Regions from separate parts of the Geobacillus sp. C56-T2 genome, predicted to be linked through region 3. Evidence: predicted binding sites of a transcription regulator. Region 3 holds the regulator's gene; each other region holds the start of a gene.

Region 1 (5,151 bases), 2.9 Mb from region 3:
GCCATTCGCTCGGCAATTTAATCTTGGCGGCGCTCACTTCGATCACCGGCGACTTTATGAAGGCGATTCGCGAAATGAGCAAAGTGCTCAATGTGCGCGGCCAAGTGTTGCCGGCGGCCAACAAAAGCGTCGTGCTGCACGCCGAGATGGAAGATGGATCCATCGTCTCCGGGGAGTCAAAAATTCCGGATGCGGGAAAAAAAATCAAGAGGGTGTTTTTGACCCCGCAAGATATTGAACCGCTGCCGGAAACCGTTGAGGCGATTCGGAGCGCCGATTTGATTGTTATCGGCCCGGGGAGCTTGTACACGAGCATTTTGCCGAATTTGCTCGTGCCGAAAATCGGGCAGGAAGTATGCAAAGCCAAGGCGAAAAAAGTATATATATGCAACATTATGACCCAGGCCGGCGAGACGCCGCACTATACGGTGAGCGACCATGTGGAGGCGCTTCACGCTCATCTTGGCGGCCCGTTTTTGGACGCGGTGATCGTCAATAACGGGGCGATTCCCGAAGCGATCCGCCGCCGCTACGAAGCGGAGCGGGCTGAGCCGGTGCGCGACGACAGCAGCGGGCTTTCATTGCAAGTCATCCGCGAGGACATCGTTGCGTATGAAGATGGAGTGATCCGCCATAATACGGCGAAAGTCGCCGCCCTTCTTCTCGGGCTTCTTCCCCGCCATTAGGTTGCGGGGGAAGAAGTTCACCGCCTGTCAGGCGCTGCTTCCAATGGACGCGCCGAAGATGGCACCTCCAACCGGCCGATGCGGGGAACGAATGGAGGTGGAGTACCGTGTCTTTCGCATCCGAAACGAAAAAAGAACTGACCCATTTAGAGTTGAAGCCTTGCTGCTTGCGGGCGGAGCTGTCGGCTTTGCTGCGCATGAACGGTTCTTTGTCGTTTTCCGGCGGGCGGATGACCGTTGACGTTCAGACCGAAAACGCGGCGATCGCCCGGCGTATTTATACGTTGCTAAAAAAAGGGTATGAGGCCGCCGTTGAATTGTTGGTGCGCAAAAAAATGCGGCTGAAAAAAAACAACGTGTATATCGTCCGCATCACTGACGGTGCAGCCTCTTTGCTTCGCGAGCTCCACATCATCGACAGCGGCTTTTCGCTCATCCGTGATATTTCCCCAGAGCTCGTCAAGAAGAAATGCTGCAAACGTTCCTATTTGCGCGGAGCGTTTTTGGCCGGCGGTTCAGTGAACAATCCCGAGACGTCGTCGTATCATTTGGAGATTTTTTCCTTATACGAAGAGCATAATCACTCTCTATGTGAATTAATGAACAGATACTTTTTCTTAAACGCCAAAACGTTGGAACGAAAAAAGGGGTTTATTACGTATTTAAAAGAGGCGGAGAAAATTGCCGAGTTTCTCAACATCATCGGCGCCCATCAGGCGCTGCTCCGCTTTGAAGACATCCGCATCGTCCGCGACATGCGCAACTCGGTCAACCGGCTCGTCAACTGCGAAACGGCCAACTTAAACAAAACGATCGGCGCTGCGCTCCGGCAAGTTGAAAACATCCGGTACATCGATGAGACGATCGGGCTCGATTCACTGCCGGAAAAGCTGCGGGAAATCGCCAAACTGCGCATCGAACATCAAGACGTGACCTTGAAGGAGCTTGGCGAGATGGTGACGGGCGGAAAAATCAGCAAATCCGGCATCAACCACCGGCTGCGCAAAATCGATGAAATCGCGGAGCGGCTGCGGGCGGGGAAGCCGATCGATTTCCATAAATCGCTGTGAAGGGGAGATGGAGAATGGTCGAGAAACAAGTCGAAGTGAAATTAAAAACCGGGCTGCAGGCGCGCCCGGCAGCGCTGTTCGTCCAAGAAGCGAACCGTTTTTCCGCCGACGTGTTTTTAGAGAAGGACGGAAAACGGGTCAACGCGAAAAGCATCATGGGGCTGATGAGCCTAGCGGTCGGCCATGGCGCGGTCATTACGCTCATTGCCGACGGCCCGGATGAGCAAGAGGCGGTCGAAAAATTGGCGGCTTATGTGCAAAAAGAGAAGTAAAAGAGGCGCCGCGCTCCGGCTCGTTGGCCGGCCTCGCCCGATCAAGGGAAGCGCTGACAAGACGAAAGGGTGTCCCAACACATTGCGGGACACCCTTTTGATGCGGAACCGGCATTATTTTTCATCAGCGCGCGTCAACACGCGGTCGATAATGCCGTATTCCTGCGCTTTTTGCGCCGTCATGAAGTTGTCGCGGTCGGTATCGCGCTCGATTACTTCGAGCGGCTGGCCGGTGTTTTCCGATAAGATGCGGTTCAATTTGTCGCGCAGGAACAAAATGCGCTTCGCCGCGATCTCGATTTCCGTCGCCTGCCCTTGAGCGCCGCCGAGCGGCTGGTGAATCATGACTTCGCTGTTCGGCAGAGCGAATCGTTTCCCTTTTGCGCCAGCGGCCAGCAAAAACGCCCCCATGGAAGCGGCCATGCCGATGCAAATCGTCGACACATCCGGCTTGATGAACTGCATCGTGTCGTAAATGGCTAAGCCGGCTGTGATCGAGCCGCCCGGGCTATTGATGTACAAGGAAATGTCTTTGTCCGGGTCTTCCGCCGCCAAAAACAACAGCTGCGAGACGATCGAGTTGGCCACTTGATCGTCGATCGGGCTGCCGAGGAAAATAATGCGGTCTTTCAACAGCCGCGAGTAAATGTCATACGCCCGCTCCCCGCGGTTGGTCTGCTCAATAACGGTAGGGATTAAATACATGCCAAACGCCTCCTTTTCCTAGTCAACCAATCGATATGTACGTTTTCATCATACATGAATGGTCAATGAAGGTCAAACAAAACGCCTTCTCCTTCACCATACATATTCGCGAACAGCGGTCGTCATCCCTCTTTTCATCATAACCGCTTTTTTCTTTTTTTAATCGCCGCATGTGCCATGCGCGATGGCGCGCCTTCGTGCCAGAGGATCGAGCCGCGCAACAAACAAGGGGCTAGCACGCGTTTCCAATGATTCCTTTTTGTTTATTTCATTTTTCCTCTTGCATTTTTTACGAATCATGCTATAATGGAACATGCAACGGAACGGAAAAACAAATTCGACAACATGCCCTCGTAGTGTAGTGGATAGCACGAGAGATTCCGGTTCTCTTAGCGTGGGTTCGAATCCTGCCGAGGGCGTTCCAATTATCCGACAAGTTCGGATTGAGATTCCCAAATCCCTTGATACGACCGCGTTTGCGGTCGTTTTTCATTTTTTGGGAATCCCGAAAAAAACGATAGAATCCGAAGGCAAGTACAACTTTTGATGAGAGTTTTTTTCAACGTGTGTACTGCGCGGAAGGACCGTCAAAAATTTCTCCTACCTCCTCCCCTTCCCGTCGTGTACAATAAAAGAAAAGGGGGCGTGACGATGAGGGCGGAGTTAAGGCAGGAGCAGCGGCTGCAGTTGGCGCTGACAAAGGAACTTGTGCAGGCGATTGAACTGCTTCAGTATTCCGCGGTGGATTTGGAAGCGTTTTTATATGAGCGGTCGCTGGAAAACCCGTTTTTGGAAATTCGCCGCAGCCGGGGGCGGCAGCGGGCCCATCGGACGGAACGGGACCAAAAGCAGTGGCTGGAGAACATCGGGGCCCGGCAGGAGACGCTCGTCGGCCATTTGCTTTCACAGCTGCCTTCGCTCAAGCTGGCCGATCGGGATGAGCGCATCGTTCGTTGTCTCATCGCTTCGCTTGATGAGGACGGCTATTTGCGTGTCCCGCTCGTTGAGCTGGCGGCGCAATTTTCTGCGTCAGAACAAGAGATGGAGCGGGGACTGCGCCTCGTTCAGTCGCTCGACCCACCGGGAGTCGGGGCGCGTGATTTGGCCGAGTGCCTTCGTTTGCAGCTCGAACGCCTTCCGGAGCGCGACGAGCTGGCGGAAACGATCGTCCGCTACCATTTTGTCCCCTTTGCGGAAAAGTCGTGGAAAATGCTGGCCAAGCAGCTTGGCGTCGGTCTTGGCGAACTGCAGCGCGTCTTTGAGCTCATTCGCTCGCTCGAGCCGCGGCCGGGCATTCACTATTCGAGCGACAAACCGCCTTTGGTGGTGCCGGATGTGATCGTCGCCAAGGGGGCGGATGGTGACTGGGTGGTCGCCTACAATGATGACGTCCATCCGGAGCTCGGGTGGAACCGGGAGTACGAGCAGCGCATTGCCGCCTCCGGCGACCGGCAGGCCGAACAGTTTATCAAAGAAAAATACCGGCAGTTTGCGTGGCTCGCGAAAAGTCTGGAACAGCGCAAGCAGACGCTGCTTCAGCTGATGGCGGTCATCGTGGAACGGCAGCGCCCGTGCTTGGAATTTGGGCTGTCCGCGCTCAAACCGATGACAATGCGCGAGGTGGCCGAGGAGCTGGGGGTGCATGAATCGACGGTGAGCCGCGCGGTACGCCATAAATATGCGCAAACGCCGTTCGGCACGATCGAGCTGCGCCGCTTTTTTTCGAGCGCGGCTACCGCCGAGGCGACAGATGAGGCCGCTTCGTCGACCCAAGTGAAAGCGATCATCCAAGAGCTGATTGCCGCCGAAGACCCGCAAGCGCCGCTTTCCGACCAGCAGCTCGCCGATTTGCTTCATGGCCGGCACGGCATCGCCATCTCGCGGCGAACGGTGGCGAAGTACCGCGAGCAGCTGCGCATTCCATCCTCGGCGAAGCGGAAACAATACACGAACTTGTAAATCATGCATAAGATGGAAGAAGGGAAGAAGCTCATGCACATTCGTTTGTATACGAAAACCAACTGCCCGCTTTGTGAAAAAGCCAAAGCGGTGTTGATGGAGCTGCAGGCGGACATGGCCTTTACAATCGAAGAAGTCGATATTTATCAAGATGATGCGCTGCTTGAAAAATACCAGCTGATGATTCCCGTCGTGGAACTCAGCGGCGAGACAATCGCCTATGGAATGATTGAAAAAGAAACGGTGAGAAAGCGGTTGCGGGCGGCGCAAAACAGTTGAACGCCCCGCCGCCTCCTGTTATAATGGACATGGCGCGGGAGGAATTTTTTATGAAGTGGTGGGACATAATATGTCACACCGGGACATATAACGTCCCTGTGTCAAACCAAGGAGAACGAGCCGATGCGATCGTTATTAGAGGCGCAAAAAAAGTTATTGCCTGATTTGCTTGAAATTATG
Region 2 (5,151 bases), 690 kb from region 3:
ACATCGTGACAGACGGAACGGACCTGTTGCTGCCGACGATCATCGAACATGTCGAAAAAGCCGGCGTCCACTCCGGCGACAGCTACGCTTGGCTGCCGGCGCAGACGCTCACAGACGAAGAAAAAGCGAAAATCATCGACTATGCGAGCCGAATTGCCAACAAACTCGGCTTCAAAGGAATCATGAACATTCAATATGTCATTGCCGATTTCCATGTGTATGTTCTTGAAGTCAATCCGCGCGCGAGCCGGACGGTGCCGATCGTCAGCAAAACGACCGGCGTGCCGCTGGCGCAAATTGCGACAAAATTATTGCTTGGGAAATCGCTTGTCGACATGGTCGATGAAAACATGCGTAAATTGGCGGTCATGCCGTACGTTGTGTTGAAGTACCCGGTATTTTCCACGTACAAACTGCCGGGCGTTGACCCGACTGTTGGGCCGGAAATGAAATCGACCGGTGAAGGCATCAGCATCGCCGCGACGAAGGAAGAAGCGGCGTACAAGGCGTTTTACGCCTACTTGCAAAAGAAAGCGAACGCCAATGAAATGTACGTCATCGGCGGCATCGATGAGGCGCTGGCGGCGGAAATCGAAGCGAAACAGCTGGTGATGGTGTCCGAGCTCCCGTTTGCTGAGTGGGTGAAACGCGATGCGGCGCTGGCAGTGATCGACTTGGGCAAAGAGGAAGGCGAGGCGCCGAAACGAATGGCTGCGTTGTCCCGACAATTGCTCGTCTTCACAGAGCCCGAGACGTTGAAGCTCTTCTTGCAGGCGCTCGCTGTCGATCAGCTCGATGTGCAGCCGATCCACAGCTGGCTGGAAAAGAAAAAACAGGCAGAACAGGCGGTGATTTTATGAATGCAGTCATGTCACTGAAAGGAAGAGATGTGTTAACGCTGCTTGATTTTTCCACAGACGAAATTTTCGATTTGTTGGCGCTCGCCGCCGACTTAAAGGCGAAACAAAAAGCAGGGATTCCGTATACGCCGCTTGTCGGCAAAACGATGGCGATGATTTTTGAAAAGCCGTCAACGCGCACGCGCGTGTCGTTTGAAGTCGGCATGATCCAGCTCGGCGGCCAAGCGCTCTACTTGAACGGCAACGACCTGCAGCTCGGCCGCGGCGAAACGATCGCCGATACGGCGCGCGTCTTATCGCAATACGTCGATGTCATGATGATCCGGACGTTTGCCCACGAAAAGGTCGAAGAATTGGCGGAATACGCGTCGGTTCCGGTCATCAACGGCTTGACCGATGACGACCATCCGTGCCAAGCGCTGGCGGATTTGCTGACGATTTATGAAGTGAAAAAAACGTTCCAAGGCGTCAAGCTCGCCTATGTCGGCGACGGCAACAACGTCGCCAACGCGCTCCTAGCAGCCGCGGCGAAAGTGGGCATGGATGTGGCCATCGCCTGTCCGCCCGGCTATGAACCGAAAGCCGCCTATGTGGAGGCGGCGCGCCAAATAGGGGAAAAAACGGGCGCCGCTGTCACGGTGACCCACGACCCGCTTGAGGCCGTGGCGGGGGCTGATGCGATTTATACCGATGTCTGGACGAGCATGGGCCAAGAGAGCGAAAGCGCCGAGCGGCTTCGCGTGTTTCAGCCGTACCAAGTGAATGAAGAGCTCGTCAAAGCGGCCAAACCCGATTACCTCTTTTTGCATTGCCTGCCGGCCCACCGCGGCGAGGAAGTGACCGCCGGCGTTATAGACGGACCGAACTCGTTCGTCTTTGAGCAGGCCGGCAACCGGCTTCATGCCCAAAAAGCGATTTTAGTGTCGATCCTATAGAAAAAGGAATTCCCGCTTCGGGAGTTCCTTTTTCGCTCTTCCTAAGGAAAAAGGATTTCCGGAGGGGAACCCTTTTTCCTTGTCAAAGGCTTGGCGCTCCGTGTGCGGCTTCCCCATCAATTTCCTTCTTATGAACAGCGGCGAAACCGGGAAAGCTAACAAATGCAATCGAAGCAAGGGGGATGAAACAAATGGGTCAACCGCGCCATTTTAAACCGGGAGACAAAGCGCCGAACAACGGCATTTACATTGAGATCGGCGAAACGGGAGACAATGTGAAACATCCAAAAAAGCTGAAACTGAAAGCCGGTGACACGTTTCCGGAAACGTCGAACCATAACCGGCATTGGACTTATTTGCGCAAGCCGTAAGGCCGATGAAACGAAAAAGCCATTCCCAGCGCGGAGTGGCTTTTGGTTTGCTTACCGGGCGGTGGATCCGCTATAATCATTTATGGTCAAAAAAGGTCAAATGGAGGGAACGGCATGGATGCAAGCCGTTTGACGGAAAAACTGCAAGAGGCGTTCGTGGCGGCGCAATCGCTCGCCAAAGAACGGCATCATCAACAGCTCGATGTCGAGCACTTGCTGTTGGCGCTCTTTGACCAAGAAGGCGGCCTGGCGCCGCGGTTGTTGGCGCTTTCGGGCGCTGACAAGGAAAAGGCCGCTGACTGGCTGCGCCACCAGCTTCGGCAAAAACCGGAAGTGCATGGAGCGGCAGAAGGACAGCTGTACATCGCAACGGCGTTGGCGCGGCTGCTTGAGGAAGCCGAAGCGGAAGCAAAACGAATGCAAGACGAGTACATATCGGTTGAACATGTGCTGCTCGCGTTGCCTCGCGGCGCCGAGCCGGTCGCCCGGCAGCTGGCGCCGTTTGGGGTGACTCGTGAAGCGCTGTTGGCCGCATTGACAAAAGTAAGGGGGAATCAACGCGTGACAAGTCCGAATCCAGAGGCGACGTACGAGGCATTGACCAAATACGGACGCGATTTAGTGGCGGAAGCCAAAGCAGGGAAAATCGACCCGGTCATCGGCCGCGACAGTGAAATTCGCCGTGTCATCCGCATTTTGTCGCGCAAAACGAAAAACAATCCGGTGTTGATCGGCGAGCCGGGCGTCGGGAAAACGGCCATTGTGGAAGGGCTCGCCCAGCGCATCGTGCGCAAAGACGTCCCGGAAGGCTTGAAAGACAAAACGATTTTCGCGCTTGATATGAGCGCGCTCGTTGCTGGAGCGAAGTTTCGCGGTGAATTTGAAGAGCGGCTGAAAGCGGTGCTCAATGAAATCAAAAAAAGCGACGGCCGCATCATTTTATTTATTGACGAGCTGCATACGATCGTCGGCGCCGGCCGGGCCGAGGGGGCGATGGACGCCGGCAATATGTTAAAGCCGATGCTCGCCCGCGGCGAGCTGCGCTGCATCGGAGCGACGACGCTTGATGAGTACCGGCAATACATCGAAAAAGACCCGGCGCTCGAGCGCCGCTTCCAACAAGTATTGGTCCAAGAGCCGAGCGTCGAAGACACGATTTCGATTTTGCGCGGGTTGAAAGAGCGGTACGAAGTGCACCATGGCGTGAAAATTCACGATCGCGCGCTCGTCGCGGCTGCGGTGTTGTCCGACCGTTACATTTCTGACCGCTTTTTGCCTGACAAAGCGATTGATTTGGTCGATGAAGCGTGCGCGACGATCCGCACGGAAATGGATTCGATGCCGTCCGAACTCGATGAAGTGATGCGTCGCGTCATGCAGCTCGAGATTGAAGAGGCGGCCTTAAGCAAAGAAACAGATGAAGCGAGCCGCGCGCGGCTTGCGGCATTGCAAAAAGAACTCGCTCATTTGCGTGAAAAAGCGAATGCCATGAAAGCGCAATGGCAGCAGGAAAAAGAAGCGCTTGACCGCGTCCGCCGTCTGCGCGAAGCGCTCGAGCGGGCCAAACGCGAACTGGAAGAGGCGGAAAACGAGTATGATTTAAACAAGGCGGCCGAGCTTCGCCATGGCCGCATTCCGCAGCTGGAAAAGCAACTCAAACAGCTTGAGCAAGAAATCAGTGAGCAAAGTGAAGGGAAATTGCTGCGTGAAGAAGTGACGGAAGAAGAGATTGCTGAAATCGTGTCGCGCTGGACGGGCATTCCGCTCACCCGCCTTGTCGAAGGGGAGCGGGAAAAGCTGCTTCGCCTTCATGAATGGCTGCACAGGCGGGTCATCGGTCAAGAGGAGGCGGTCGGGCTCGTCGCCGATGCCATCTTGCGGGCGCGCGCCGGCTTGAAAGATCCGCACCGCCCGATCGGTTCGTTTTTGTTCCTTGGACCGACCGGCGTCGGCAAAACGGAACTGGCCAAAGCGCTCGCCGAAGCACTGTTTGACAGCGAGGAGCAACTCATTCGTTTGGACATGTCCGAGTATATGGAAAAACACGCTGTCTCCCGCTTGATCGGAGCGCCGCCCGGCTATGTCGGCTATGAGGAAGGCGGCCAGCTGACCGAGGCGGTGCGGCGCAAGCCATATTCCGTTCTGTTGTTTGATGAAATCGAAAAAGCGCATCCGGACGTGTTCAACATCTTGCTGCAGTTGCTCGATGACGGGCGGCTCACCGATTCGCACGGGCGGACGGTCGATTTTAAAAACACGGTCGTCATCATGACATCGAACATCGGCTCGCCGCTGTTGTTGGAAAACAACCAAGGCGGCATCGATGAGGGCACGCGCAACCAAGTGCTTGGCCAATTGCGCGCCCATTTTCGCCCCGAGTTTTTAAACCGCATCGACGATATCGTCTTGTTCAAGCCGTTGTCGATGAACGAAGTAAAAGGCATCGTCGACAAATTCGCCCGCGAATTGTCGGGCCGTTTGGCCGATCGGCATATCGAGCTCGCGCTGACCGAAGCGGCGAAGCAATACATCGCCGAAGCGGGTTTCGACCCGGTATACGGCGCCCGCCCGCTCAAACGGTTTATGCAAAAACAAATCGAAACGCCTCTCGCCAAAGCGTTGATCGCTGGGCAAGTGAAAGAACATAGCGCCGTGACGGTCGATGTCGAAGACGGCACGATCATCATCCGGCCGTCTTCGTGAGCGCGGCTGCGGCTCTGCGAGTAAAGGGGGAACATGTGCCTGTCGGAGAAAAAGAAGCCCCAACGGTGGTGGGGGCTTCTTTTCTTCGCCGGGCGTTGGACGTATAATGAGGAGCGAAAGGAGGGCTTCCGGGTGGCACGGGAACGGAAGATTTCGCTGACAGAACTGTTTGCCCAAACGAAACAACTTCTTCTCGAACACGGGTACGAAGGATTTACGTTCGGCTTGCTCGCTGATCGGCTCGGAGTCGCGCGCAGCGCCATTTACAAATATTTCGAGAAC
Region 3 (5,151 bases):
CCCGCCTGCCGGATTTCATCCATCACCTTTTTCAAACGGTCTTCGAACTCGCCACGGTATTTCGTTCCGGCGACAACCGTTCCCATATCGAGCGTCATCACCCGTTTGTCGCGCAGCGTTTCCGGCACCTCGTTATTGACGATTTGCTGCGCCAGCCCTTCAGCGATCGCGGTTTTCCCGACACCCGGCTCCCCGATCAGCACCGGGTTGTTTTTCGTCCGTCTGCTTAATACTTCAATGACGCGCTGAATCTCTTTGCTCCGGCCAATAACCGGATCAAGGCGACCTTCGCGAGCGATCGCCGTCAGGTCGCGAGCGAGGCTGTCAAGCGTTGGCGTGCTCACATGTGAGGCCCCTCCGCCTCCATGGCCTGAGATCGATTCGTTGCTGCCGAGCAGCTGCAGCACTTGTTGGCGCGCTTTGTTCAAGCTGACGCCCAAGTTGTTCAGCACACGGGCCGCTACCCCTTCCCCTTCACGGATGAGCCCGAGCAAAATATGTTCCGTGCCGACATAGGAATGGCCAAGCTTCCGCGCTTCATCCATCGACAGCTCAATGACTTTTTTCGCCCGCGGCGTATAATGAATCGTGTGCGACGCTTCATTGCCACGGCCGATGAGCGATTCGACTTCTTTTTGAATTTTTTCAGGGCCTAGTCCGAGCGCCATGAGCGCTTTGGCTGCAATTCCTTCCCCTTCACGAATCAATCCGAGCAAAATATGTTCGGTCCCGATATTGTTATGGCCAAGGCGAATGGCTTCTTCTTGCGCCAGCGCCAGCACCTTTTGTGCCCGTTCCGTAAATCTGCCAAACATCATCGTTCATCACCCTCCATCTTTCTTCTTTCTTCCATTTTTAGACGTTCTCGAATCAGCGCTGCACGACGGACGTCACGTTCTTCCGGGCGGAGCGCCCCACCGGCGTACTGTTGCAAAAATCCTGGCTGCGTCAAAATCATCAGCTCATTTAAAATGTTGCGCGAGATGTTTTGGATATATCCTAAATCAATGCCAAGACGCACATCGGACAAACATTGCGCCGCCTCTTTTGATTCGATGACGCGGCAGTTGGCCAATATGCCGTATGAACGGAACACTTTATCTTCTAATTGTATGCCCAAAGTTTTGACTAATGCCTGGCGCGCCGCTCGTTCTTGGGCGATCAGCTGCTGGACGATCGTATGCAAATCAGCGACAATATCTTCCTCCGATTTGCCGAGTGTGATCTGGTTGGAAATTTGGAAAATGTTCCCCAACGCCTCGCTCCCTTCGCCGTATGTCCCGCGAACGACAAGACCGAGTTGATTGATCGCCGGAACAATGCGGCTCATTTGCTGCGTCAAGACAAGCGCCGGAAGATGCATCATTACCGAAGCCCGCAACCCCGTCCCCACATTGGTGGGACAGCTTGTCAAATAGCCAAGCCGTTCATCGAAGGCGTAGTTGACATGTCCTTCAATCCAATCGTCCAATTCGCTCGCCGCTTCCAGCGCCTCAGCAAGCTGCAGACCGGGGAACAGGCATTGGATGCGAATATGATCCTCTTCGTTAATCATGATGCTGATTTCTTCGTTCTCCGAGAGCAGGCAGGCGCCAAACGGCGAATCTTCCGCCAAATGGGGACTGATCAAATGTTTTTCCACCAAAACCCTCTTTTCAATTGGCTGAAGCTCCGACATTTTCAACAGCTCGAAACGCCCCGCCTCCCTATAAGAGCGGTGCGCAAACGCCCGCTCGAACAGCGAGACGATTTGTCTTGCCTCCTCGCTGCTGAACAGCGTCGGAAAACGAAAATCAACGATATTGCGCGCCAGCCGGATGCGGCTGCTTAAGACGATATCCGAATCCGGTCCCTCTTGACTCATCCACGAACTGACCGCAGTATTGAAAAATTTCTCAAACGACATGCCGTTACATATCCCCCTCTCCGCGCTGGCGAAGTTCATTTTCCAACGAGCGGATTTGGTCACGCACCTCTGCCGCTCGCTCAAATTCCTCGCGGGCGATCAATTCCTGAAGCTTTTGTTTCAGAGCGGCAAGCTGCTTGCGCAAATGAAGCACGCCCCCTTTTCGCTTCGGAATTTTCCCTGAATGGGCCGTATTGCCGCTATGAAGCCTTTTCAAGATCGGCGGCAAGTAACGGGCAAATGTTCGATAACAATCCGCACAGCCGAATCGCCCAATTTGTGTAAACTGATGATAGGTCATCTGGCATGTCTGGCACTGCAGCAAATCCGGGTTTGGAAACGCGTTCGCCGTCATCTCCTTCACCGGGGCCTCGAAGTTGAGTAAACCCGCCAACAAGTTGTTGAGTGGAAAATCGTCATGGCCATATAACATAAACATATGGCCGTGCTCCCTAGCGCATTGCTCGCAAAGATGAAACTCCGTTTTTTCTCCGTTGACGATTTTCGTAAAATGCATCGTAGCCGGCCGTTGCTTGCATTCTTGGCAAACCAAAGACTTCCCCTCCCCCTATTTATATTTCAGCGACGTCAACATCGCCTTCAGCATGCGCGCTCGCAGTTCATCCCGTTCAGGCAGGTCAATGTATAAAACGGAGCGATCCATGACACTTAACATCATTTTTGCCTCGCGCTCCGAAATCACGTTTTCATCAACGAGACGTTTCACCATATTCTCAGCATTCGACTGGCTGATGCGAGAACCAATGAGCTCAAGCAGCTGATCAATGAGCTGCGCCTCACTTTTTGTCTTTACCTTCATAATCCGAATATACCCGCCGCCGCCGCGTTTGCTTTCAACAATATATCCTCTTTCCAAGGTAAACCTTGTGTTGATGACATAATTGATTTGTGACGGAACGCATTGAAACTTACTAGCGATTTCACTTCGCTTAATTTCTACAATATCTTGATCACTCATATTGAGAACTTGCTTTAAATATTGCTCAATAATGTCGGAAATGTTTGGCACTCTACCTCCCACCTTCCTTACAACCGAACTGCTCAGACGATCAAATCCATCCGTTGACTTTGACTATATTTGACCTTACTTTTACTATATAATGTATGGCGAAAAAATGCAAGCGTTACTGAAAAACAGCGGGCATCTATAGAATATCCTCTTTTTCCAATGGCAAAACGTCAAAAAAAACAGATAAACAAAAAGCACGCCTTTTCTCCGAAAAGAAAAGGCGTGCTAAAAGATCTACTGCCTAGCAGCGACCTACTCTTGCAGGGGCGCTGGCCCCAACTACCATCGGCGCTGGAGGGCTTAACTTCCGTGTTCGGGATGGGAACGGGTGTTTCCCCTCCGCTATCACCACTAGGCAAGCGATTCCGTTTTTCATCAATCATTATACCAGAAAATTAATTCCTGTCAAGAAGGAACTCATTCCTTCAAAACTAGATAACCGTCGGAAGAAGCCGCGTGTCGTACTGTCTAGCTCCGGCCGCCATCGGCTCGCGACGCTTCGGTCCTGCTGTGGTGGCATAGCCTCCTCGCAGGCCCTCCAGCGCGTTTCGCCGATAAGCGGGCGGCCTCCGCTTTTCGCACTGTCTAGCTCCGGCTCGCCGCCGCTCGGGGTCAAATCACCTTCTCCTTCGGGGTGCAAGCACCCCTGCGGGCGAAGAACATTTGCCCGTCGCGGCGAACCGCTCGCCTGCGCTTTTCTAGGTTAAGCCCTCGATCGATTAGTATCCGTCAGCTTCACGTGTCGCCACGCTTCCACCTCGGACCTATCAACCTCGTCATCTTCGAGGGATCTTACTCGCCTAACGCGATGGGAAATCTCATCTTGAGGGGGGCTTCACGCTTAGATGCTTTCAGCGCTTATCCCGTCCGCACATAGCTACCCAGCGGTGCCCCTGGCGGGACAACTGGTACACCAGCGGTGCGTCCATCCCGGTCCTCTCGTACTAAGGACAGCTCCTCGCAAATTTCCTACGCCCGCGACGGATAGGGACCGAACTGTCTCACGACGTTCTGAACCCAGCTCGCGTACCGCTTTAATGGGCGAACAGCCCAACCCTTGGGACCGACTACAGCCCCAGGATGCGATGAGCCGACATCGAGGTGCCAAACCTCCCCGTCGATGTGGACTCTTGGGGGAGATCAGCCTGTTATCCCCGGGGTAGCTTTTATCCGTTGAGCGATGGCCCTTCCATGCGGAACCACCGGATCACTAAGCCCGACTTTCGTCCCTGCTCGACCTGTCCGTCTCGCAGTCAAGCTCCCTTGTGCCTTTGCACTCTCCGAATGATTTCCAACCATTCTGAGGGAACCTTTGGGCGCCTCCGTTACCTTTTGGGAGGCGACCGCCCCAGTCAAACTGCCCACCTGACACTGTCTCCCACCCCGCTAAGGGGTGCGGGTTAGAATTTCAATACCGCCAGGGTGGTATCCCACCGGCGCCTCCACCGAAACTGGCGCTCCGGCTTCTTAGGCTCCCACCTATCCTGTACAAGCGATACCAAAATTCCATATCAGGCTGCAGTAAAGCTCCACGGGGTCTTTCCGTCCTGTCGCGGGAAACCTGCATCTTCACAGGTAGTATAATTTCACCGGGTCTCTCGTTGAGACAGCGCCCAAGTCGTTACACCTTTCGTGCGGGTCGGAACTTACCCGACAAGGAATTTCGCTACCTTAGGACCGTTATAGTTACGGCCGCCGTTTACTGGGGCTTCGGTTCGCACCTTCGCTTCCGCTAAGCGCTCCCCTTAACCTTCCAGCACCGGGCAGGTGTCAGCCCCTATACGTCGCCTTTCGGCTTCGCAGAGACCTGTGTTTTTGATAAACAGTCGCTTGGGCCTTTTCACTGCGGCTCTTCCAGGCTCTTCACCCGAAAGAGCACCCCTTCTCCCGAAGTTACGGGGTCATTTTGCCGAGTTCCTTAACGAGAGTTCTCCCGCGCGCCTTAGGATTCTCTCCTCGCCTACCTGTGTCGGTTTGCGGTACGGGCACCTCTTCCCTCGCTAGAGGCTTTTCTTGGCAGTGTGAAATCGGGGACTTCCGGATCAATCCGTCGCCATCACAGCTTGGCCTTCCGGCCAGCGGATTTGCCTACTGGCCAGCCTCACTGCTTGGACAGGCTCTTCCAGCCGCCTGCTCGCCCTATCCTCCTGCGTCCCCCCATCGCTCAAACGGGAAGGAGGTGGTACAGGAATCTCGACCTGTTGCCCATCACCTA

The links. The regulator CtsR, encoded in region 3, represses protease genes until heat stress. The targets are predictions, from matches to a motif close to ATGGTCAATAAAGGTCAAACA.
Region 1: a site for CtsR is predicted at 2,792-2,812, ahead of clpP (ATP-dependent Clp endopeptidase proteolytic subunit ClpP). Genes of this name have one in related genera too.
Region 2: a site for CtsR is predicted at 2,249-2,269, ahead of clpB (ATP-dependent chaperone ClpB). Genes of this name have one in related genera too.

Annotation. Positions count from the first base shown of each region.
Region 1 covers NZ_VJWB01000001.1:3,030,309-3,035,459, reverse strand. Annotated here, with positions in the region: gene GC56T2_RS15150 (gluconeogenesis factor YvcK family protein) at 1-686, shown strand, start outside; gene whiA (DNA-binding protein WhiA) at 794-1,756, shown strand; gene GC56T2_RS15140 (HPr family phosphocarrier protein) at 1,771-2,028, shown strand; gene clpP (ATP-dependent Clp endopeptidase proteolytic subunit ClpP) at 2,143-2,733, opposite strand; tRNA gene GC56T2_RS15130 (tRNA-Arg) at 3,081-3,152, shown strand; gene rpoN (RNA polymerase factor sigma-54) at 3,385-4,692, shown strand; gene GC56T2_RS15120 (glutaredoxin family protein) at 4,726-4,971, shown strand; gene GC56T2_RS15115 (sugar-binding transcriptional regulator) at 5,095-5,151, shown strand, end outside.
Region 2 covers NZ_VJWB01000001.1:784,209-789,359, forward strand. Annotated here, with positions in the region: gene GC56T2_RS04040 (carbamoyl-phosphate synthase (glutamine-hydrolyzing) large subunit) at 1-860, shown strand, start outside; gene argF (ornithine carbamoyltransferase) at 857-1,795, shown strand; gene GC56T2_RS04050 (YjzC family protein) at 1,987-2,166, shown strand; gene clpB (ATP-dependent chaperone ClpB) at 2,281-4,869, shown strand; gene GC56T2_RS04060 (TetR/AcrR family transcriptional regulator) at 5,002-5,151, shown strand, end outside.
Region 3 covers NZ_VJWB01000001.1:93,367-98,517, reverse strand. Annotated here, with positions in the region: gene clpC (ATP-dependent protease ATP-binding subunit ClpC) at 1-818, opposite strand, end outside; gene mcsB (protein-arginine kinase McsB) at 815-1,906, opposite strand; gene mcsA (protein-arginine kinase activator protein McsA) at 1,911-2,459, opposite strand; gene GC56T2_RS00510 (CtsR family transcriptional regulator) at 2,475-2,936, opposite strand; rRNA gene rrf (5S ribosomal RNA) at 3,176-3,292, opposite strand; rRNA gene GC56T2_RS00500 (23S ribosomal RNA) at 3,636-5,151, opposite strand, start outside.